4 regions of the Pseudoalteromonas sp. SWYJZ19 genome follow, and region 2 is predicted to be linked to each of the others. Evidence: predicted binding sites of a transcription regulator. Region 2 holds the regulator's gene; each other region holds the start of a gene.
The links. Region 2 encodes sigma-54, which starts transcription at its own class of promoters, with help from an activator protein. Its sites were predicted from a motif close to GTTGGCACGNNNNTNGNNT; they were not measured.
Positions count from the first base shown of each region.

Region 1: a site for sigma-54 is predicted at 1,803-1,821, ahead of I6F45_RS09245 (BON domain-containing protein). Genes of this name have one in related genera too.
Region 3: a site for sigma-54 is predicted at 1,743-1,761, ahead of I6F45_RS17650 (hemerythrin domain-containing protein). Genes of this name have one in related genera too.
Region 4: a site for sigma-54 is predicted at 3,737-3,755, ahead of glnA (glutamate--ammonia ligase). Genes of this name have one in related genera too.

Region 1 is NZ_JADYXI010000007.1:99,527-105,035, reverse strand. Features, by position in the region: gene I6F45_RS09255 (hypothetical protein) at 89-595, opposite strand; gene I6F45_RS09250 (YqaE/Pmp3 family membrane protein) at 970-1,128, opposite strand; gene I6F45_RS09245 (BON domain-containing protein) at 1,201-1,767, opposite strand; gene I6F45_RS09240 (LiaF domain-containing protein) at 2,096-2,764, shown strand; gene I6F45_RS09235 (VOC family protein) at 2,803-3,219, opposite strand; gene suhB (inositol-1-monophosphatase) at 3,496-4,299, shown strand; gene I6F45_RS09225 (substrate-binding periplasmic protein) at 4,353-5,162, opposite strand; gene secF (protein translocase subunit SecF) at 5,485-5,509, opposite strand, start outside.
Region 2 is NZ_JADYXI010000002.1:182,206-187,714, reverse strand. Features, by position in the region: gene lptC (LPS export ABC transporter periplasmic protein LptC) at 1-494, shown strand, start outside; gene lptA (lipopolysaccharide transport periplasmic protein LptA) at 484-1,029, shown strand; gene lptB (LPS export ABC transporter ATP-binding protein) at 1,026-1,751, shown strand; gene I6F45_RS02715 (RNA polymerase factor sigma-54) at 1,821-3,320, shown strand; gene hpf (ribosome hibernation promoting factor) at 3,347-3,634, shown strand; gene ptsN (PTS IIA-like nitrogen regulatory protein PtsN) at 3,639-4,091, shown strand; gene rapZ (RNase adapter RapZ) at 4,110-4,955, shown strand; gene I6F45_RS02695 (HPr family phosphocarrier protein) at 4,998-5,270, shown strand; gene mgtE (magnesium transporter) at 5,401-5,509, shown strand, end outside.
Region 3 is NZ_JADYXI010000021.1:72,073-77,581, forward strand. Features, by position in the region: gene I6F45_RS17645 (plasma-membrane proton-efflux P-type ATPase) at 1-1,160, shown strand, start outside; gene I6F45_RS17650 (hemerythrin domain-containing protein) at 1,278-1,703, opposite strand; gene I6F45_RS17655 (hypothetical protein) at 2,052-2,306, shown strand; gene I6F45_RS17660 (hypothetical protein) at 2,367-2,621, shown strand; gene I6F45_RS17665 (DUF6500 family protein) at 2,651-2,869, shown strand; partial or broken gene I6F45_RS17670 (tetratricopeptide repeat-containing diguanylate cyclase) at 2,906-4,826, opposite strand; gene I6F45_RS17675 (RluA family pseudouridine synthase) at 5,005-5,509, opposite strand, start outside.
Region 4 is NZ_JADYXI010000012.1:26,276-31,784, forward strand. Features, by position in the region: gene ntrC (nitrogen regulation protein NR(I)) at 1-472, opposite strand, end outside; gene glnL (nitrogen regulation protein NR(II)) at 487-1,557, opposite strand; gene I6F45_RS12820 (DUF4124 domain-containing protein) at 1,640-2,161, opposite strand; gene glnA (glutamate--ammonia ligase) at 2,275-3,681, opposite strand; gene typA (translational GTPase TypA) at 4,189-5,509, shown strand, end outside.

The DNA of each region.
Region 1 (5,509 bases), on a different contig from region 2:
GGATATAAACATAAAATGTAAGATATTTCCCATGATATTCACTGCATTAAATTATAAAAACCTTCCTCCTACATGTAGTCTTTTGTATTTAACGCTCTACTTTTTTAAGTAAAGCTAACATATATGTGTAGGCATACAAGGCTGTAAAAAATATGCTTGGGGCTACTGTAAGTGCCAAATTAGGTGTCTGATTAATTACATTCACCATAATCACTAAGCTCGATTGAACAGTAATCGGAATAATAGGCGCAAAAAGTACACCTGCTATTTTTTTGTTACCTAAATACGAGGCGCTAGAGTTAATTGCATTATTGAAGCTTTGTCGTATTGCTACGTTTTGTGGTGTTTTAGAATGAAACATACAAATAATTGGAGTTACGAACGCAAGCGTTACATAACTAGACTTATACTTGTTGACGACCTTTTCTAAAATAAAAGTAAAAAACAGCGTTACAAATCCACTATACAAACCTTGTACTAATGCAGCTTGAAGCGTGACCGATTTAGCAATATCTGCCGAACTGTTCGCCCAGTAGGCCCAGCTAAAATAAAAAACGAATGACACAACGCCTGACAGTATAAGTCGAATATTCAATTAGCTACCTCAATATGCGTAAAAGTTTGGTGTAATGATAACACTAGAAGTGATGGTAATATTGTCACTAAATAATAGAGTAATTAATCGCGTATTGTAGATATATAAACAAACTAATGTTAAAGATTTCCTAACTGGCATCAATACAGAATCAGAACACTGCGGTTAGTTAGAAAGCTTAATTGAAGTAAACAATGGTTTGGCTGAGGGAATTTTGGGAGCGAGTTACAAGAAATAAATCACTTAGTTTGAGTAAATTAAAAATTAGATTTTGATAAAAAATATTTACTTTAAAAACTAATATTGTGAGCCGATCGGTACTGAAGTATTTAGCTAAACCTCAGTAGTCGGCTTACACAATATATAATCTGTCATTATTTTTTCGCAATAATGTAGATTGCATGTATTAACCCTGGGAAATAACCTAGCAGTGTTAATAAAATATTTAACCAAAAGTGCATACCTAAGCCAACTTGCAAAAATACACCTAGCGGCGGTAGTAAAACCGAAAGTATTATACGAATAATATCCATGACTAAACTCCATTTAAATTAAGCATTAAAAAGACTTAAAGCCCAGCATTACTGGGCCTTAACTATACTGTATTATTCAGCGACAATAGTTAAGTTATCAACTACGTCACGAACATCTTCAGCATTTTTGGCAATTTTAACTGCTAACTGTTTTTCAGCTTCAGACCCTACAGTCCCGTTCAAAGTTACTATACCTTTGTCGGTATCAACATCAATGTCTGTACCACCTACTTCTGAGTCAAACAGGAAGCGAGTTGTAATTACAGTGGTGATTTTAGCATCCGTTAGGTCGTTATCATCATCGTCCATCATGTCTTTGCTTTTATCTTTGGTATCCATGCTTTTAACAACAGTAAGGCTGTTTTCAACATCAGATACGCCATCTAGGCTAAGTACAAGTTCTTCTGCTAGCTCTTTATCAAGCTCGCTATTAACTTTACCTGTAAGTACTACCTTGCCATTTTTTACATCAGTGTTAATGTCAAAGTTGTTTAGGTTAGTGTTCATAAGAAGAACTGTTTCTGCCTTACCATCAATCCAAGCATCTTTACTTTCGTTTTCCCAGCTGTTTGCTTGGGCACCCATAGCCGTAGTACCAAGAACTAAAGCTGCGATAATAGATTTGTTAAATGTTTTCATAATCTTTCTCCTTTTGATTAAAGACACTTTAACTTATGCGATCTTTAGGCCAAGTTTATTTATACTTAAATTTCAATAGGTTGAGTTTACTTTGGAGTGAGGCATTATCTATAGTTGTGTAACTATTTACAGGCTACTCGGTAAAAATTTCTCAAATAGTGAAAATAGCTAGATAATTGCATTTTTGGTTAATCTATCGTTAATATAACAAAATAAAAAACATCATTATAAATTAACCTACTGATAATTAGGGTGATTATATTTGGTGCGTGCTTTGCATACAAACATCAAGAGCAGTATCAATAGTAAATACAATAAGGAATGCCCCATGTCTGTAAAAGTTGAAGACCGCCCAATAGAGCAAGTACGCGAACAAGTAATTGACCAATTAATTTATAATTACAGTCATGGGGTTATTTCTGTTGATGCATTTGAGAGACGACTCGATAGCGCGATGGATGCACCTAATAACGACGCTCTTTTAGCCTTAGTAGAAGACTTAACACTTAATACCGATCAGCAATATAAAGCAGAAAAACAATCGCAATTTAAACCACATTATAGTGCACAGCAAAACAGTGATGATGATTTTACATTACGCAGTATTTTAGGCTCTAACGAACGAAGCGGTCAGTGGGTTGTCCCAAAAAATATATATTTAAGTAACTTTATGGGATCGGTGGTACTTGATTTTACTGATGCCATTTTTGCGCATCAAAATGTAACTATTCACGTTAACTGTATTTTTGGTAGCGATGAGATTTACGTACCAGAGCATGTAAATGTAGTGTCTAAAATGTTTTGTATTTTAAGTAGCCTTGAAAATAAATCGGTATCACTTAACAAACGCCAAGGTCCTACTATTCATATTGAAGGAAAGGCAGTTATGGGATCGGTTGAAGTAAAAATAAAGCGCACAATTAAAGAAAAATTTATGAGCTTTGCAAATGAGCTAAAAACCCAGTTTGGCACGGGTAATAATAACCGCTCACTATAATTGAGTAGCAGCACTTTAGCGTGCTGCTTAGTATTTTATTATAAATCGTTATTTCGCTCGCTTGGTATATCACTTAAATACTCTACAAACTCAACTTCAAACCCTGCAGGATCAATAAAGTAGACATTCTTTCTGAAAGGATTCTCGCTACCTTGCTTGCTTACTGTAAAACCCACTTTATTTAAGCGCATTACTACTGCGCTTAAATTATTAGTTACATAAGCAAAGTGTGCAAAACCAATTTGATGGCCCGATAAGTTTCTGTTTTCACCCTCACCATGACTGCTTATCGCAATGTAATGCGTGTCATCTCCAAAGTGTACCCAGCGTCTTGGTTTTCCATGCCAATCGCCTCTGCCCTCACTTCTGACTGACCAATGCGGAAATACAGCTTGGTAAAATTTAAGCATACTATTTATATCACTCGCGACTAAGTTTACGTGCTCTAAATACATAATGTTGTCCTATCAATTAAGTTAGGGGCACGATAAAACCTCAAGCTAACTTTAGGTAAAGCGTTATTTAAAATTAATTCAATTTAATTAACACACAAAGGAACATAGTGACTTATTAATTGCTCATTATTATTTTTTAAAAATATAGACACTTTTCAATCTTGTATAAAAAACAAACATAAGTATTTGGGGTTTATTGTTTACTTTATGTCAAAAGTCGCTAAAATACGCCGGCTAAAATATATAAACGTTCTTTTACAACCCAAAGGTAATACCATGCATCCAATGTTAAACATTGCGGTTCGCGCTGCGCGCAACGCAGGCAAAATTTTACTTCGCGCAAGTGAAGATTTATCAAAAGTTGAAGTGCAACAAAAAGGCGCTAACGACTTAGTAACTAACATTGATAAAGAAGCCGAAGCCGTAATTCGTGACACTATTTTACAGTCTTACCCTACTCACTCTATTGTTGGTGAAGAATTAGGTGAGCATAAAGGCAAGGATGATGATTACCAATGGATTGTAGATCCTATCGATGGAACAACTAACTTCATCAAAGGTATCCCTCATTACGCGGTTTCTATCGCACTTAAAGTTAAAGGTCGTTTAGACCAAGCTGTTATTTATGATCCAATTCGTGGTGAGCTTTTCACTGCATCTCGCGGTCAAGGCACTCAGTTAAACAGCAAACGTCTACGTGTTAGCAAAACTACGGTTCTTGCAGGCACTGTACTTGCTACTGGTTTCCCTTTCAAAAACAAAAACCACATGGATGCATACACTGAAGCGTTTAAAGCATTGTTTGTACACACTGCAGACATTCGCCGTGCAGGTTGTTCTGCTTTAGATATGGCATACGTTGCAGCTGGTCGTGTTGATGGATTTTTTGAAATTGGTTTAAAACCTTGGAACTCTGCTGCAGGCGAACTTATGGTTAAAGAAGCGGGCGGTATGGTTGTAGATTTCGCTGGTGGTAATAACTATAACCACAGCGGCAATATTATCTGTGGTTCACCAAAATTGACTCAAGCAATTATTCGTGAAATTCGTCCAGTATTAACTGAGTCGTTACTTCGCTAATTTGATGCTATTAATAGCATGCTAAAAAGGAGCTCAGGCTCCTTTTTTTGTGCCTAAAAATAAGGGTTATCGAGCTTAATCTCTATCGTTTTGCCTTTTGTATAAGGTAGTGTATTTAAATCCTTTGCGAAGTATTCATTAAATAATGCGTCAAATTCACCGCTTTCCTGCATCACTATTAATCCCTCTTCAACAGCCTTTGCTAATTCAGGTTTACTCTTAGTCACAAAGTAATAAATACCGGTTGGATAACTTATGTATAAATTAGGCACGATTACTAAATTACTTTGTTTGTTTTCAACAAGCTCAGAGTTAACCTCAATAAACGAACGAGGAAAGTAATCTATTCGTCCACGGCTCGTTAAAGTGAACATGGCTTGGTAGTTAGTAAGCGGTCTTACATGTAATCCGTTATAGGACATTATTCTTGTATCTGGCCAGTTGTGCCCTTGTACAGCCGAAAACGTAGCTAGCTGCTCAATATTTTTTACCTTTTTAAAGCGCGCCAAGTTTTGCTTATTAGTTAATAAAGCTCGCTTACCTATATAGCCTTTAAATAGTGGTATTTTTATCGCCAAAGCAAGCGCCTCTCGCTCTGGACTGCTCATACTCCAATACATATCTAATTCGTTATCATCTAGGTTTATTAACTTACGCTTTTGCAGTTCTGATATGGGGGTCATTCGGATAACACCGGAGTAGTTAACACTTTCAAGTGCACGTACTAATAACTCATTGAGGTATTCTTCTCGTGCGTTTTGGGTATCTTGCTTTTGAGCAACATTAATTATTTGCTCTTGCGCCATAAGTGAAAAACTTACAAACAAACTAAATACACTGATAGAAACTTTTATTGGTAACATAATAATTACCTGCTTTGTTTAAATTACCTATTATTGGCTGAAAGGCTAAACACTTCTAAAGCATCCCTTGAGCACATAAATAAATAGATAACTAGAGCGATAACACTTGGCTTATTTTAGCCTCAGTGGCCGGTGACTTAACCTATGGCGATTTATATATTATTGCAAAAAGGTCCTACCGATTCACACTACAAAGTTAGCACTGTTTTCGTAAGCTTGCACTGTTACATCCGCTAATGAAAACTTAGACGCCTGAACAATTAATAAATTGCAGGTATAAAAAAACCGCTCATAGGAGCGGTTTTTATTTAATGAGACTCTACTACGGCATTGCGTCTAGGTCTGCA
Region 2 (5,509 bases):
ACCCTTATTTTACACAAACAAATATTGTGCCTCAGACTGAGCCTGAAGTTATTGCCAAGCCTGATTACATAGCCATAGAACTCAAACAAACAGCCTATGACGAACAAGGTAAAATTAGCCACAAAGTCACTGCGGCTAAAATGGAGCTATATCAACAATTAGGTTTTACGTTTTTTGAAAAACCTATTTTTACTTTATATAACGAAAAGCAAACGTGGCAAATAAATGCAGACGAAGCAACATTATACGAAGACAAACAATTAATTTTAGAAGGCAATGTGGTTGCCAAAAACTTAACCGATAACGCCATGATAGACAAAATCAATGCTGATAATATTCAGGTAGATATAAAGCTATTAACAATGCGTTCGGAGCAACCCGTTATCATCACTGGACCCAATTTAAAAATCACTGGTAAAGGCCTAGAAGCCGACTTAAAAACCGAAGTGATAAAACTAATTAACCATACGCGAACCATATATTATGACCAATAAAATATTAAAATCACTTATTATTCCTACACTTATACTAGCGTTTAATAGTAGTGCTGCAGAGCAAAACACGCAACCGGCTGCAAATCAAATTTCAATAAGCGCCGATAAGCAAGAAGGTCAATTAAAAGCTAACGTGGGTATTTTTGAGAAAAACGTTGAAATTATTCACGGTAACCGCCGTATCACAGCAGACCGCTTAGAAGTACATAAACGCGATGAACTTGGCGATAATAAACAATTATTAATTGCTACAGGTAGCCCTGCGCACTTTGAAGAAAAGCAATCAGATGGCACGACTATGAGCGCCAGTGCTGACGAAGTACGTTATGATGTATCTAAGCGTTTTTTAACGCTTGTTGGTAATGCACAAGTATCGCAAGCGGGACAAAAAATAAATGCTAAAAGCATTACCTACGATATAGAGCAGCAGCTAATCAGTGCCGAAAAAGATGAAAACTCAACTGACCGCGTTCACACGATTTTAGTGCCTATCGAAACTAAAAAAAGTAAAAAAGACGATAAAGGTCAGCCATGAGTACATTAAAAGCAGAACTATTAGCAAAGAGCTATAAAGGTCGTGAAGTTGTCAAAAACGTCGGCCTTGAAGTAAAAGCAGGCAGTATTGTTGGTTTACTTGGTCCTAACGGCGCAGGTAAAACCACCACGTTTTATATGATTGTGGGACTTGTACCTAGCGACAAAGGTAAAATCTCTATCGATGATAACGATATTACTCTTTTACCTATGCATAGTCGTGCTAGATTAGGCATTGGCTACTTACCACAAGAGTCTTCAATTTTTAGAAAACTGACTGTTTATCAAAACTTAATGGCAATTTTAGAAACACGCAAAGAGTTAAATAAACAAGCCCGAGAAGACACGCTCGATAAATTATTAGATGAATTTAGCATACAACACATTCGTGATAGCCAAGGTATGGCATTATCGGGTGGCGAACGTCGCCGCGTGGAAATAGCACGTGCGCTGGCAGCCGATCCTAAATTTATATTATTGGATGAACCATTTGCAGGTGTTGACCCGATTTCTGTATTAGATATAAAGAAAATAATAGAACATCTCAAAAATCGTGGGATTGGTGTATTGATTACCGATCATAATGTAAGAGAAACCCTTGATGTTTGTGAAAAAGCCTACATTGTTTCTCATGGGGAGCTGATTGCATCAGGTACTCCAGAACACGTATTAAATGATAAAACAGTACGCGATGTTTACTTAGGCGAGCAATTTAGGCTGTAACATTTACGCCATGTCTTTAAGCATCTGCTAGTATTAATTATAACAACATAAAAGGATTGTTAGAGATACATGAGGCAATCACTACAGCTGCGCATGGGCCAGCAACTTACAATGACTCCACAGCTGCAACAAGCTATTCGTTTGTTGCAACTCAGTACATTGGATCTCCAGCAAGAAATACAAGAAGCTCTCGACAGCAACCCGCTATTAGAGGTTGAAGAACCAGACTATTCCGAAGACGCTGCAGGTAAAAACGAGCAAAAAGCTGATACCGATGACATAACTGTTAGCGCATCTGCCGATGATGCTCCAAGCGAATACGAACAAGATAGTGGTGAAGCACTTGCAAAAGACACGCTAAGTGACGACATGGCTATGGATGTTAGCTGGGATGAGTACATGAGTGCCGCCCCTGCAGCATCATCAGGTCCAATGCCTGAAGACGAATCAATATACCAAGGCGCCTCAACAGAGACGCTTCATGAGTATTTAATGTGGCAATTACAACTAACGCCATTTAGCCCTACAGACGAAGCCATCGCTATTGCGATTGTAGAAGCAGTTGATGATTCAGGTATTTTAACACTAAGCTGCGAAGAGATTTTAGAAAGCTTTAATCAAGAAAACGAAGAAGATAACGAAGTCGAACTTGATGAAATTGAAGCAGTACTAAAGCGCATCCAACTGTTTGATCCTGTCGGTATTGCTGCACGTAGTTTACAAGAGTGTTTGTGTATTCAGCTTAACCAGTTTGATAAAGAAACACCTTACATTAATGAAACAAAAATGATTTTAACCGAGCATATTGATTTATTAGCTGCTCGTGACTATCGTACATTAATGAAGAAAACTAAGCTCAAAGAAGAAGAGCTTAAGGAAGTAATGACATTAATACATACTCTTAGCCCTAAACCTGCAGATACTATTGTAAGAGAAGAATCTGAGTATGTTATTCCTGATGTGTCAGTTAAAAAAATTAAAGGCCGCTGGGTTGTTGAGTTAAACCCAGACAGCATGCCTAAAATTCGTGTTAATAGCCAATACGCGGCAATGTCTCGCACTGTAAAATCCAGTGGTGACAGCCAGTTTATTCGCTCGCATTTACAAGAAGCTAAATGGTTTATTAAAAGCTTAGAAAGTAGAAACGACACGCTATTAAAAGTGACAAATTGTATTGTTAAGCAACAACAAGGCTTTTTTGAACACGGTCCTGAAGCCATGAAACCAATGGTTTTAAATGATGTTGCTGAAATGGTAGAAATGCACGAATCAACAATTTCGCGCGTAACAACCCAAAAGTATATGCACACACCCCGTGGTATATTTGAGCTTAAATATTTTTTCTCAAGCCATGTAAGCACCGAAAACGGTGGTGAATGTTCATCTACAGCAATCCGTGCGCTTATCCGAAAATTAATCGCAGCAGAAAACTCAGCAAAACCATTGAGTGATAGCAAAATAGCGGATATATTGGCTGAGCAAGGAATTAAAGTAGCGAGACGTACAATCGCAAAATACCGCGAATCTCTGGCTATTCCACCGTCAAATCAACGTAAAAGTTTGATTTAAGACGCAAAAAAAAGAGGGTAATGCTTATGCAACTAAACTTAACTGGTCGTCACGTAGAATTAACCGATTCACTAAGAGACTATATTAATACCAAATTTGCGAAGCTAGAAAGACACTCTGATCATATTAATAATGTTCATGTCATTCTCGATGTAGAAAAATTAAATCAAAAAGCAGAAGCCACCATACACGTAAGCGGTGCTGAGCTATTTGCCTCTACAGAACATCAAGATATGTATGCCGCCATTGACTCGTTGATCGACAAGCTCGATCGACAAGTAATTAAACACAAAGAGAAGCTTGCTCGACACTAATATGATGAAATTAAGCTCACTTATATGCCAGGACTGCAGCAAAGCTGCGGTCCTTTTTAATAGCAAAAAAAGAATTTTAGAGTTCATTAGCGAACTTGCTCACGACAAACTTCCGTATTTACCGCAACAAGATATTCTTAATGCTTTAATGAGCAGAGAAAAATTGGGTAGTACAGGTATAGGGCGTGGCATTGCCATTCCTCATGGAAGAATGAGCGGTGCAGAAGAGCCTTTGGCTTTAGTACTCGTTAGCGAAACTCCAATAAATTTTGATGCAATCGATAATCGCCCTGTTGATATTTTCGTCGCACTCATCGTACCAGATGGCGATAACCAGCAGCACTTAAAGACTCTAGCAACCATTGCTGATAAACTAAACAACAAAGATTTTTGTAAACAGTTACGCAGTGCAAAATCAGATGCTGAGCTTTACCAAGTTATTGTCAATCAATCATAGTTTTATAAAGGGTGTTAAATGGAGTTAATTATCATAAGCGGCCGTTCTGGTTCTGGAAAGTCGGTTGCTTTACGCGTTGTAGAAGATTTAGGTTATTATTGCGTAGATAATATTCCAGTTAACTTGCTTCCTTCATTAGTTCGCAGTGTGTCTGATAGCTATGATAAAATTGCTGTTAGCATTGATGTGCGTAACATCCCTAAACAACAAGATGAATTTAACGATATTCTTGAATACTTGCCTGGCTTTGCAAAACCTACGTTATTTTATTTAGATAGCGACGACCAAACATTGATCAAACGTTTTTCTGAAACTCGTAGATTACACCCACTATCAATTGACTCGTTGCCTCTTGATTTAGCCATCAAAAAAGAAAAAGAATTACTTGATGTATTAATCACCCGCGCCGACTTTATGATAGATACAACTGATTTGAGTGTTCATCAACTTGCTGAATCTATTCGTGAAAAGATTTTAGGTAAAAAAGATAAGCAACTGATTGTCACATTTGAATCGTTTGGTTTTAAATACGGTATACCAAAAGAAGCAGATTACGTATTTGATGCACGCTTTTTACCAAATCCACATTGGGAACCTGAATTAAAACCTTTAAATGGGTTAGATCAACCCGTTAAAGATTATTTGGCCAATCACAGCATAGTGCAAAAATTCACATGGCAAATTCAGACATTTGTACAAACATGGTTACCGCACTTAGAGCGAAATAACCGCAGTTATTTAACCATTGCTATTGGGTGTACAGGCGGACAACATCGCTCTGTATATTTAGCGCAAACTATCGGTGAAAGTTTTGCAATGACACATCCCAATGTTAAAATTCGCCATCGCGAACAAGAAAAATAATATAGCTGAATAATCACCTGTTCAGCTTAGGTAGAGTAAGTTATGCATTGTGAAGACACTTTTTTAATAAAAAACAAATTAGGATTGCACGCCAGAGCAGCCACCGTGCTTGCCCAATTAGCAGTGCAGTTTGATGCGACAATTACATTATTTCAAGATGACAAAGAAGCTGCAGGCGATAGCGTACTTGCATTAATGTTACTTGAAAGTAGCCAAGGCAAAGAAGTAAAAGTTGTATGTAAAGGCCCCGATTCTGAGCAAGCTTTACATGCTGTTGGAGAATTAATAGCACAACGTTTTAATGAACAAGAATAAACAGTTATAAAAATAATGCTCGCATTACTAATGCCCCAACTAAAACAGATATATAAAATAAATACGGTTAGTGACGCCAGTTAACTCACCTCTCCCCATAAAGTAATATAAAAATTTATAAAGGACGCCAATGCCTGAAGCTTTTGAACAAGATTACCCACTACAGCAACTAAAACAGGTGACTAAGTCACTCAATAGTGGTCAATTTGTTCAAGTTAGGCGCATGCTCGCAAAAACAG
Region 3 (5,509 bases), on a different contig from region 2:
CAATAGATGAATTTGCAGCACGTGGGTTTCGCTCTTTAGCGGTTGCTAAAACAGACGAGCAAGGTAAATGGCAATTTATAGGCGTATTGCCACTTTTTGATCCACCGCGTGAAGAAGCAATACAAACCATTGCCGATGCAAAAGAAATGGGTATGAGTGTTAAAATGGTCACGGGCGACCAAGTAGCCATTGCGCGCGAAACTGCAAGTAAACTGGGTTTAGGGACAAACATTCTTGATGCTAGTGGATTTGGTGCAACTGAGTATCATCAAGCCACACAGTTAGATGATTCTATCGAGAGTGCTGACGGATTCGCACAAGTATTCCCTGAGCATAAATACCATATTATTGATGTGCTTCAGCATAGAGGGCACATTGTTGGCATGACAGGAGATGGCGTAAATGATGCGCCAGCACTTAAAAAAGCTGACTGTGGCATTGCTGTATCGGGTGCTACAGATGCAGCGCGTTCAGCAGCATCAATTGTGTTAATGACCGATGGCTTGTCGGTTATTATTGATGCAGTTAAAGAAAGCCGAAAAATATTTCAACGCATGAACAGTTACGCTATTTACAGGGTTGCTGAAACACTGCGCGTACTACTCTTTATGACAATGGCGATATTAATTTTTAACTTTTATCCGTTAACAGCAGTCATGATTGTAATGCTTGCTTTACTTAACGATGCCGCCATTTTGTCTATTGCATACGACAATGTGCATTATCAAAATAAGCCCGAGACATGGAATATGCGGCTCGTTTTAGGTATTGCATCTGTGCTGGGAATTGTAGGGCCAATTGCAGCCTTTGGTTTATTTTACTTAGGAGATAAAGTATTTGAACTCGACCGTCCTCATCTTCAAACATTAATGTACTTATTACTTTCTGTAGCAGGGCATTTGACTATATTTTTAGCGCGTACCCGAGGTCCATTTTGGTCTATTAAACCGTCTGCTATATTAATGGTCGCCGTATTTGGCACGCAAGTTATAGCAACACTTATTGCTGTTTATGGTGTGTTTATGACCCCACTAGGATGGGGATGGGCACTTGCTGTGTGGGCATATGCTTTGGTGTGGTTTTTTATTAACGATGGTTTAAAGCTAGTGGCGTATCGAATTTTTGATCCGACAGAAGCACCCTTACTAGAGAAGAGTTAGCATATAGGCTTAAAAAAATGGTTATAAGCCAAGTGGCTTATAACCAATAGTACACAAGGGAGTATATATAAGGTGGTTCAATTATTTGTGAGTAAAGTTACTCACAAATAAAAAGTATTAGTGCATTGCATCATTATACTGCTTTGCCAAGCTTTGTTTTTGCCCTTCGGTTAGTGCTTTACCCGCTAATTGAAATACTTCGTGTTCTTCTTCACTTAAATGATGATGTACTAAATGATGCAGTTTTTTAGCTGCAACTAACCATGCAGACGAGCTCATTTCGGTATCTTCAAGTTGTTCAATTAATTCATCAATTTCGTGATGTTCAGCTACGCTGTGGCGCGCTTTTTCATGAGTTAAGTCATCAAACATAAGTGGGTTGTAAAAGTAACGTTCTTCAAACTTTGCGTGATCTTCTAGTTCTGTTTTTAGCTCGTCCATTAGCGTGTGGCGCTGCTCTGTGTCGCCGTGCGTTTGAATAAGCGCATCTACCAATTCTCGTTGTTTGTCATGGTCATGACGTAGTGCTTCAAAAATATTCATAACTAATCCTTTTACAATTTATTTGCTTATATCACTAACTAGCAAACTAAATGCCAAATATTAAGTTGATGTATTTTATTGCTTTTATTTTGATTTTTTATTTTTGGGCTGCTATCACTGTAAATTTTACAGTGATATGAATGCAATAATTTCAGGCTTTTACGTAGTTCAATTATAGAAGTGAGTATAAATCCCTACAGAACCTTACAAATATTTACTGGTTGTTTATTTTATTGCAGTGATAAAGTAGCAACATTATTTAGGTACAATCTATATGTATTACTCCCACATATAATACCAATCGGTATAAATGCAGGTAGCACGTTAACTTAATAGGATAGTTTAAGGATGAACACAAAAAGCCCCATCGCCGCATTATTGCTGTGCGCTTTATTAAGTGCATGTAGTACAGCCCCACGTTCTGACCCTAACTTATGCATTGAAGAGGCCGAAACGGTTGATCGAAATGGCGCTCAAACAAGCTCAGAAGTTTATAATCAATGCATTAGCGCACAAATTAAAAAGGATGAAAAAAACGACACTTTTTTTGATGCTATAGGTACGTTCTTTTTTGAATTTTTTGTAATGGAGGTAGAAAAGTAAATACGGCTAACTTGCAGCTATAGTCTAAAGTAAATAAGTTACGTAAAAATAGGATTAGTTATGAAGCAATTATTGATAGCAATTCCACTTTTTTTATTACTAAGCGCTTGTGCGGCACAGCCTTACGCAGGCTCGGCAAAATGTATGGAACAAGCAGATATTGCATACGAAACCGATACACGTAAAAATGAGATATTAGATAATGAATGCAAAGCTGCAAAAGTAAATACGCCTAATAAAGAGCTTGAGAATCATGGCTTGGTTGATAGAAGCCTTTTACAGCTAATCGTTAGCGTTTTAAATGGCGTATTTTAATAGTAAAAATATAATTAAATAAGGTATGTATGAGGGAAGAACTAAGAGCAAAAATAATTACCGTATGCGATAAAAAAATAGCAGTTAAAGGCGAAAATGTAGGGCTTTCTTTTTATGCATTTTTTGCTAATAAAAACGACGACCCAGCGCTACTTATGGAAGCTGCTACTTGGTGGATACACACCCATAAATTAGATCATTTTGTAAAAGCAAAGACCATCAAAAAAATGATCTTAGATGGGCTTTAGTCAAGTAAATGAGCCAATACTTTTAGCTGTGTTTATTTAATCAACAACGACTTGGTTTCTTCCGTTTTCTTTTGCTTTATAAAGTAATTTATCTGTATGTTTAATAAGAACATCTAGTGTGCTTTTTAAAGGGCCACTTACAGAGGCCCCTGCACTAAAGGTGATTTTTGTATCACTAGGAAAGTCTTCTATATTACTGCAATGCTTGGCGAAGCTAATGGCGAGCTGGTCAAATATATCGCGAATTATTCGTTCATCAACCGTATTTAGTGCAAATAACCATTCTTCGCCGCCGTAACGACCAAACTGATGATCATTACATAGTGTTTCTTTTGCAGCTTTTGCAAAGGCAATAAGAACTAAATCTCCAACATCGTGACCAAAATGGTCGTTAACTTTTTTAAAGTAGTCTAAGTCAACAATTGCTATCGTCATTTTACCTTCACCAAGCTTTGCTTCTGCTGCGCGCATTATTCCTCTGCGATTAGGGCAATTTGTTAGATAATCTGTTAATGAAATATCGTAATATTTTTGACGTTGTCGGGCTTGCCGATAAAATAAAAATAATGAAGCAATCACTAAAATAAATGCAATAGCAGCGCTGAGTCGCCAAATTATTTTTTGTTGGTACTCTTCTTTAGCTTGTAGTTCACTAATGTCTTTTGCGTACTCTAGTTGCTGTATTTTTTCTTCTTTTTCTTTTACTTCAAACTGCACCTGTAGTGTTTTTATATTATTTTCACTAGTTGCTTCGTAGTGTTTTTTTGTATAAAGGAGCTTTTGTTCAATTGCTTCAAAAGCCTCGTCAGTGTAGTTAAGGCGTCGCTTTAGCTCATAGCGTTTACTTAAAAAATCGGCTTTATAAATACTGCGGCTGAATTTATCTAATTTTAAAAACACCTCATCGTTTGCTTCATTTGCTCTCTCGATTAAATCTTGTTTTATATATATGTCAGCTAACAAAATGAGCGATGCGAGTTGCATGTCGTATACACCTGCAGAACGAGCAAGCTCAATGTTTTCTTTAGTTAAAGTTAAAGCTTTATCGTAGTTTGCTTGTAAGTACTCAATATTGGCAATTGAGTACTGAGCAAAGGTTAAGCCTTTTTGCATATTAACTTTTTTAAAATAGAGCAATGCTTTATCTAGGTATATTAAGGCATCTTTAGGTTTTTCTACTTCAAGCAATACATTGCCTAAGCTCCAGTATGCTTTTGCAGTAAAAAGCCCATCTTGTGTTTGCTCATAGGCCGCAACCGCTTTTTTTGCATAATATATGGCTTTGTCTTTTTCGTTTAGATAATTATATGCATCGGCTATTTTTCTAAAAAAGTACCCTTGAGATGCTGAATCGTCATCTTTTAATGCTAATTCTAGCCCCTCTAGTGCAACATTTAGGGTCTTTTTCAATGCATCTGTATCGGTGTAATAGTAAGCAAGTGCTCGTAAAATAATGATTTTTTCTTTAGTTGAATGCTGTTGCAAGCTCTCTTCTAATTTGGTGGCTAGCGTGTGTGCTGGAGTTGGGTTCGCCTCCCTTGCTAGAGACTTGAGTTGTGATTCGAGAAATAAATAAATATACACTTTTTCGATTTGGTAACTCTTTGTTCTTTAAGTAATAGGATAAGTGTGTGTTTAACGCTTCGTATTTTTCTTGTCTAAAAAGTAACTCCGCATACAAAGCGGCCGCTTCTAGATGAAGTTTTTTCCAATTTTGCTCTTTGCTTATTTTAAACGCTTGAGTGAGCTTGTCTTCATTTTGAAGATAGTCTAATTCATTTAGTTTTATGTTATTGATCAGGACTTGAGTCGTGTCAAAGTCTAGTGCGTGTAAAGTTGCACTTAATGAGTCGCCGTTAGCTGAGGAAAGCTTACTTAAAAGTAAAAATAAAATGAGAACAATATACTTAGCCCACAAAGTGTTACCTAAAACCTTTATTTGTGTATTGTTAGTCATGTTAATCCTTTGCTGACTTATTTTTATTATTGAAGTACTTATTAACATTACTTAATAAACTTGGGTTTGTACCGTTTTTTTATACTCATCATTGAATAGAAAGACCATAAACGATATCAATTTAATTAATAAAAACCAACACATTGTATAATATAGTGGTTGTAGCTATGTGTTTTTATTAAAAATCTGCGGCTACTTCAAACTCTAATCGTTTATCCGTAATTGGGTGAGTAAATGCTAAGTATTCTGCATGTAAATGTAATCTATCGGCTTTTTGTCCGTAATGTGTGTCGCCTATAATTGGCATGTTTAAACCTAAACTGTGCGCGCAATGTACTCTTAATTGATGAGTTCGCCCTGTTTTAGGGTATAACTGTAATCGGGTAATATTGTTATTACGCTCTAAAACCTGCCAGGTAGTAAGTGAAGGTTTTCCGTGTTTGTAACACACCATTTGGCGCGGTTTATCATCAAAGTCGAGCACTAAGGGTAAATCAATTACTCCGCTATCCTCAGCTACGTTACCATTAACTAATGCGACATAACGTTTATCTATGGTGCGTTCAATAAACTGCTTTTGCAGCGCTTTGTGCACGCGTTTATTAAGTGCAATCATCAATAAGCCGGAGGTCGACATATCTAATCTGTGCACAATTAGCGGGCCTGAAGCCTCTGGAAATTGC
Region 4 (5,509 bases), on a different contig from region 2:
TAGAGGCCGATAGCTTACCTATCGCTCTAAATACTTCTTGCATGGCGGGTGCTTCACCAATTATATGCGCACTTTTTGGTGGAGCTTGCTTACGCTTAGTTTTTTTAGTGGAATTTGCTCTGCATGCGCTTTCGACTAGTGCTACCGCTTCGTTTAAATCAAACGGCTTAGCGAGGTATTCAAAAGCACCTTTTTGAAATGCATTAACGGCAGAGTCTAAATCTGAATGCGCGGTCATTATAATAACGGGCAATCCAGGGTTTTGCTCTGCAATAAGTTCAAGCAACGCCATACCATCCATACCTGGCATTCGTACGTCCGAAACTAAAACAGTAGGTTGGCTAAACTTCAATGCGCTTAATACATCTTGCGCGTTAGAAAAGCTTTCTGCGTTAAACCCTGCACGGGTTAGTGCTTTTTCGAGTACAAATCGAATAGAAGCATCATCATCTACAAGCCAAACTGTTTTCATGCAAACTCCAAACATTAATCTGCAAAGGGCAGATAGATATTAAATTCAGTATGTCCAGGCCAGCTATCACATTCTATATAGCCATCATGTTGATCAATCAGTGTTTGCGCTATTGAAAGGCCCAACCCAGAGCCACCTTCTTTATTGGTGATCATAGGGTAGAACAGTGTTTCGCGTACACTGGGATCAATACCTGGTCCGTTATCAGATATTTGGATCAACAAGGCTTTTTTAGGTGCTTTACCCGGGCGACGATGCTGATGATTTATGCGGGTTTTTATTGTTATTTCACCGCCATCTACAAGCGCCTGTTGGGCATTTCGAACAATGTTTAATACCACTTGCTGAATTTTGCCTTGATCAATGTATACATCAGGAATACTCGGGTCGTAATCTTTAACTAAGCTAATGTTAGAACAATTATCTAACGTACTTAGCCTTGCAACTGATTCAAGTGATTGATGTATATTGCCATACGATTTTTGAGGAAGTTGATTGGGCCCCAAAAGCCTATCTACTAGCTCGCGTAATCGGTCGGCTTGCTCAATGATGAGCTCAGCACATTGATCTCTTTCTTGTTGATCAACCTCATACTGCAATAACTGCGCCGCTCCGCGAATTCCACCTAAAGGATTTTTAATTTCGTGAGCTAACCCTCTAATTAGGTTTCGAGCAGCTTGGTATTGATGCATTTGATTAGACGCTTGGTCGTGCTTAATTTCGTCGTCAGTTTGGCGCCACTCAAATAAAATATAAAGCGAGCCATTAAACTTAATTTGTCGTGTACTTACGGCTACTTTTGCATGGCGAGAATCGCTAAAAACCACGTCAGCTCTATGCTGCTGGCAATCTACGCCTTCAACTAATGAGTATTGTTCTATACGCTGTAAATCGATTGAATGGTAGTTAAAAAGGCTATCAAACGGTTGATCTAATAGGCGCTTATTACCAAGGCCTAGCAGCTCGCTAGTACTAGTATTGGCATATACAACGGTGAAGTTTTTATCAAGTAACATGATAGCGGTTGTTTGATTTTGCCAAATGGCATCGAGTAGCTCAGGGCTAAAGTTTTTATTATTAATCATAGCTGCACCATTTTAGTGCGTGGATGTTTGCAAGCAAGTTATATGGTTAAATACACTGCTGCACGTTTAGTAATGCCCCAATTTAGTTACCTAGGTTTAGCCCTTTTCGGTGCATAAAAAATATGCAGGGTTCGCTTGTAGCAATAACTTGGTTTTTACTATTAAAAAGCTTTAATTGTAGTGTGTGCTGACCACGTTCTACATCTCTAATTGCAAAGGTTGAGCTGTCACTGGCTGGGCCGTGTGCTTTACCATCAATAAAAAGTTGTATAGTAAAACCAGTTTCAAAGCGTGGTTTTATTCGGCTAGTTACATAAACAGTGCCGGTATTTTCACGAATAGTCTGGTTATGATCAGGTGAGGAAATAGCAATACTAAAGGCCGCTTGTTGAGGCTGAGGTTGCTCGTCAAAAATGTCAGTATTTGTTGCAGGCATATTAAGATCTTGGCTGGTGAGCTTTACCTCTTGGGCCCCTTTATGAGGGGTGTCTGAGAACACTAATACGCCATTTTTATCTTTCCAAGCGTATATTTTTGTTTCACCGGCATAACCATAATTACTTAATCCTAAAGCAATTAATAGTAATAAAATCTTGTTATTCACTCTGCAGCCCTGCATTTTTATCGGTAACTTAACTTTAGTGGAGATTGACTAATTTTACCATTAAAAAAGCCCGCAAAGCGGGCTTGAGAACACACATATTTTTTACAGCTTAATTAACAGCTGTAGTACATTTCAAACTCAACTGGGTGAGTTGTCATGTTAAGCTTTTCAACTTCTTGAGACTTAAGTGAGATGTAAGCATCGATTAAGTCATCAGTGAAAACGCCACCTTGAGTTAAGAATTCACGGTCTGCGCTAAGTGCAGATAGTGCTTCGTCAAGTGATGCTGCAACAGTTGGAATTTCTGCTGCTTCTTCAGCTGGTAAGTCGTATAAATCTTTATCCATAGCATCGCCAGGATGGATCTTGTTTTTGATACCATCAAGGCCAGCCATAAGCATTGCTGAGAAAGCAAGGTATGGGTTAGCAGTTGGATCCGGGAAGCGTACTTCAATACGACGACCTTTTTCAGATGGAACCACTGGGATACGGATTGATGCAGAACGGTTACGTGCAGAGTATGCAAGCATAACTGGTGCTTCAAAACCTGGTACTAAACGTTTGTACGAGTTAGTAGAGGCATTTGCGAAAGCGTTAATTGCTTTAGCATGCTTGATGATGCCGCCAATGTAGTAAAGTGCATCTTCAGAAAGACCGCCGTACTTATCGCCAGCAAAAAGGTTAACACCGTCTTTAGCTAAAGACTGGTGACAATGCATACCAGAACCGTTATCACCAACAACTGGCTTAGGCATAAACGTTGCTGTTTTACCGTATAAGTGAGCCATGTTATGGATAACATATTTCATTTCTTGGATTTCATCCGCTTTTAATACCATTGTATTAAAGCGAGTAGCGATTTCGTTTTGACCTGCTGTTGCTACTTCGTGGTGATGTGCTTCTACTACTTGGCCCATTTCTTCTAGCACTAGACACGTAGCTGAACGCCAATCTTGGAAGTCATCAACTGGAGCAACTGGGAAGTAACCGCCTTTAACACCTGGACGGTGACCTGTGTTGCCATCTGCATATTCTTTATCTGAGTTCCAAGCAGCTTGCTTAGAATCAATTTTGTACATAGAACCAGACATATCTGATTTGTATTTAACGTCGTCAAATACGAAAAATTCTGGCTCTGGGCCAAATAAAACGGTGTCTGCAATACCTGTAGAGCGCATGTAGTCTTCAGCACGCTTAGCAACAGAACGCGGGTCGCGCTCATAGCCTTGTAGTGTAGAAGGCTCAACTACGTCACAACGTAAAATTAATGTCGCTTCTTCTGTGAAAGGGTCTAGTTTGATTGACTCAGGCACTGGCATTAATACCATGTCTGATTCGTTTATGCCTTTCCAGCCTGCAATTGAAGAACCGTCGAACATTTTACCGTCTTCAAAAAAGTCTTCATCAACTTGGTGATGAGGAATCGATACATGTTGCTCTTTACCCTTAGTGTCAGTAAAGCGTAAATCAACGAACTTAACGTCATTTTCTTTAATAAAATCTAAAACCGATTGTGACATGTGTCCTCCAACTATTGGGTTTTGTTATTGCTGCATAATTGCTTTGGTATTTACTAAGCTGATTTTGTGCCATTATTGTAACTGGCTGTTTATAAATTAAAAAAATATCATTGCATCAAAATGGAATATACAAACGCACCATGTTGGTGCGTAAATATTCCATTTCGGTGCAAAATTTACAGAGCGTAATTTGTTGTTAATTTAATCAGCTGAAATTAGCATAACCTAAATGCAAAAGAGTAACAAAAAGATCGGAAAAATAGTCAAAAAGAGGGTTTTTTGAAAAATAATTGAAATTTAATTCATATAATTGTCATATAAAAAACAGATACTTAGTAAAAGTATTGAGAAAGTTTTAAAATATGTATTGGATAAACTTTCATCCATGTCATTAATGAGGGATAATATGCGCCCTTTTAAATCCTATGCTGGGACATCTCGCGAAAGCGTGGATGAGTGCGTAGATCTTGCAGGATCATTGAGAATTTAATTTCTCTGAGTAAATATATGAGCATCGAAAAGTTAAGAAATATAGCGATTATCGCGCACGTTGACCACGGTAAAACAACTCTGGTTGACAAACTACTTGAGCAATCAGGTACATTAGAAACACGCGGCGGTAACGAAGAGCGCGTGATGGACTCAAACGACATTGAGAAAGAACGTGGTATTACCATTTTGGCTAAAAACACAGCCATTTCTTGGAACGACTACCATATCAATATCGTAGATACTCCGGGACACGCCGATTTCGGTGGTGAAGTTGAACGCGTACTTTCGATGGCTGACTCAGTATTATTACTTGTTGATGCTCAAGAAGGTCCAATGCCACAAACGCGTTTCGTTACGCAAAAGGCATTCGCGCAAGGCTTAAAGCCAATCGTAGTTATCAATAAAATTGATAAGCCAGGTTCACGTCCTGATTGGGTTATGGATCAAATCTTTGATTTATTCGACAACCTTGGCGCAACTGACGAACAGTTAGACTTTAAAGTAATCTACGCTTCAGCTATCAACGGCTGGGCAACACTAGATTTAGACGAGCCATCAGACAACATGGAACCTATGTTCAAGATGATCGTTGACGAAGTATCACCACCGGATGCAGATCCTGAAGGTGACTTCCAAATGCAAATTTCTCAACTAGATTACAACTCTTATGTTGGTGTAGTTGGTATTGGTCGTATTAAACGTGGTTCTGTTGCTCCTAACCAACAAGTTACTATTATCAGTGCTGATGGCACTACACGTAATGGTAAAATTGGCGCAGTACAAAGCTACCTAGGTCTTGAACGTATCGAAACTGATAGAGCTTACGCTGGTAACATCGTAACTGTAACAGGTATTGGTGAGCTTAAGATTTCTGATACAGTTTGTTTCCCAGGAAACGTTGAAGCATTACCACCATTAAGTGTTGATGAGCCAACTGTAACAATGACATTCTCTGTAAATAACTCACCTTTCTGTGGTAAAGAAGGTAAGTTTGTAACGTCACGTAATATCCGTGAACGTTTAGACAAAGAATTAGTACACAACGTAGCACTTCGCGTTGAAGATACTGGTAGCCCAGATAGCTTCCGTGTTTCTGGTCGTGGTGAATTACACCTAGGTATCTTAATCGAGAACATGCGTCGTGAAGGTTACGAGCTTTCAGTTTCTCGTCCAGAAGTTATCTTACGTACTGTAGATGGCGTTCTAGAAGAACCGTTTGAAACAGTTACTATTGACTGTCAAGACGAGCATCAGGGTTCTGTTATGGAACAAGTTGGCCTACGTAAAGGTGAACTTACTAACATGACTCCAGATGGCAAAGGCCGTATGCGTTTAG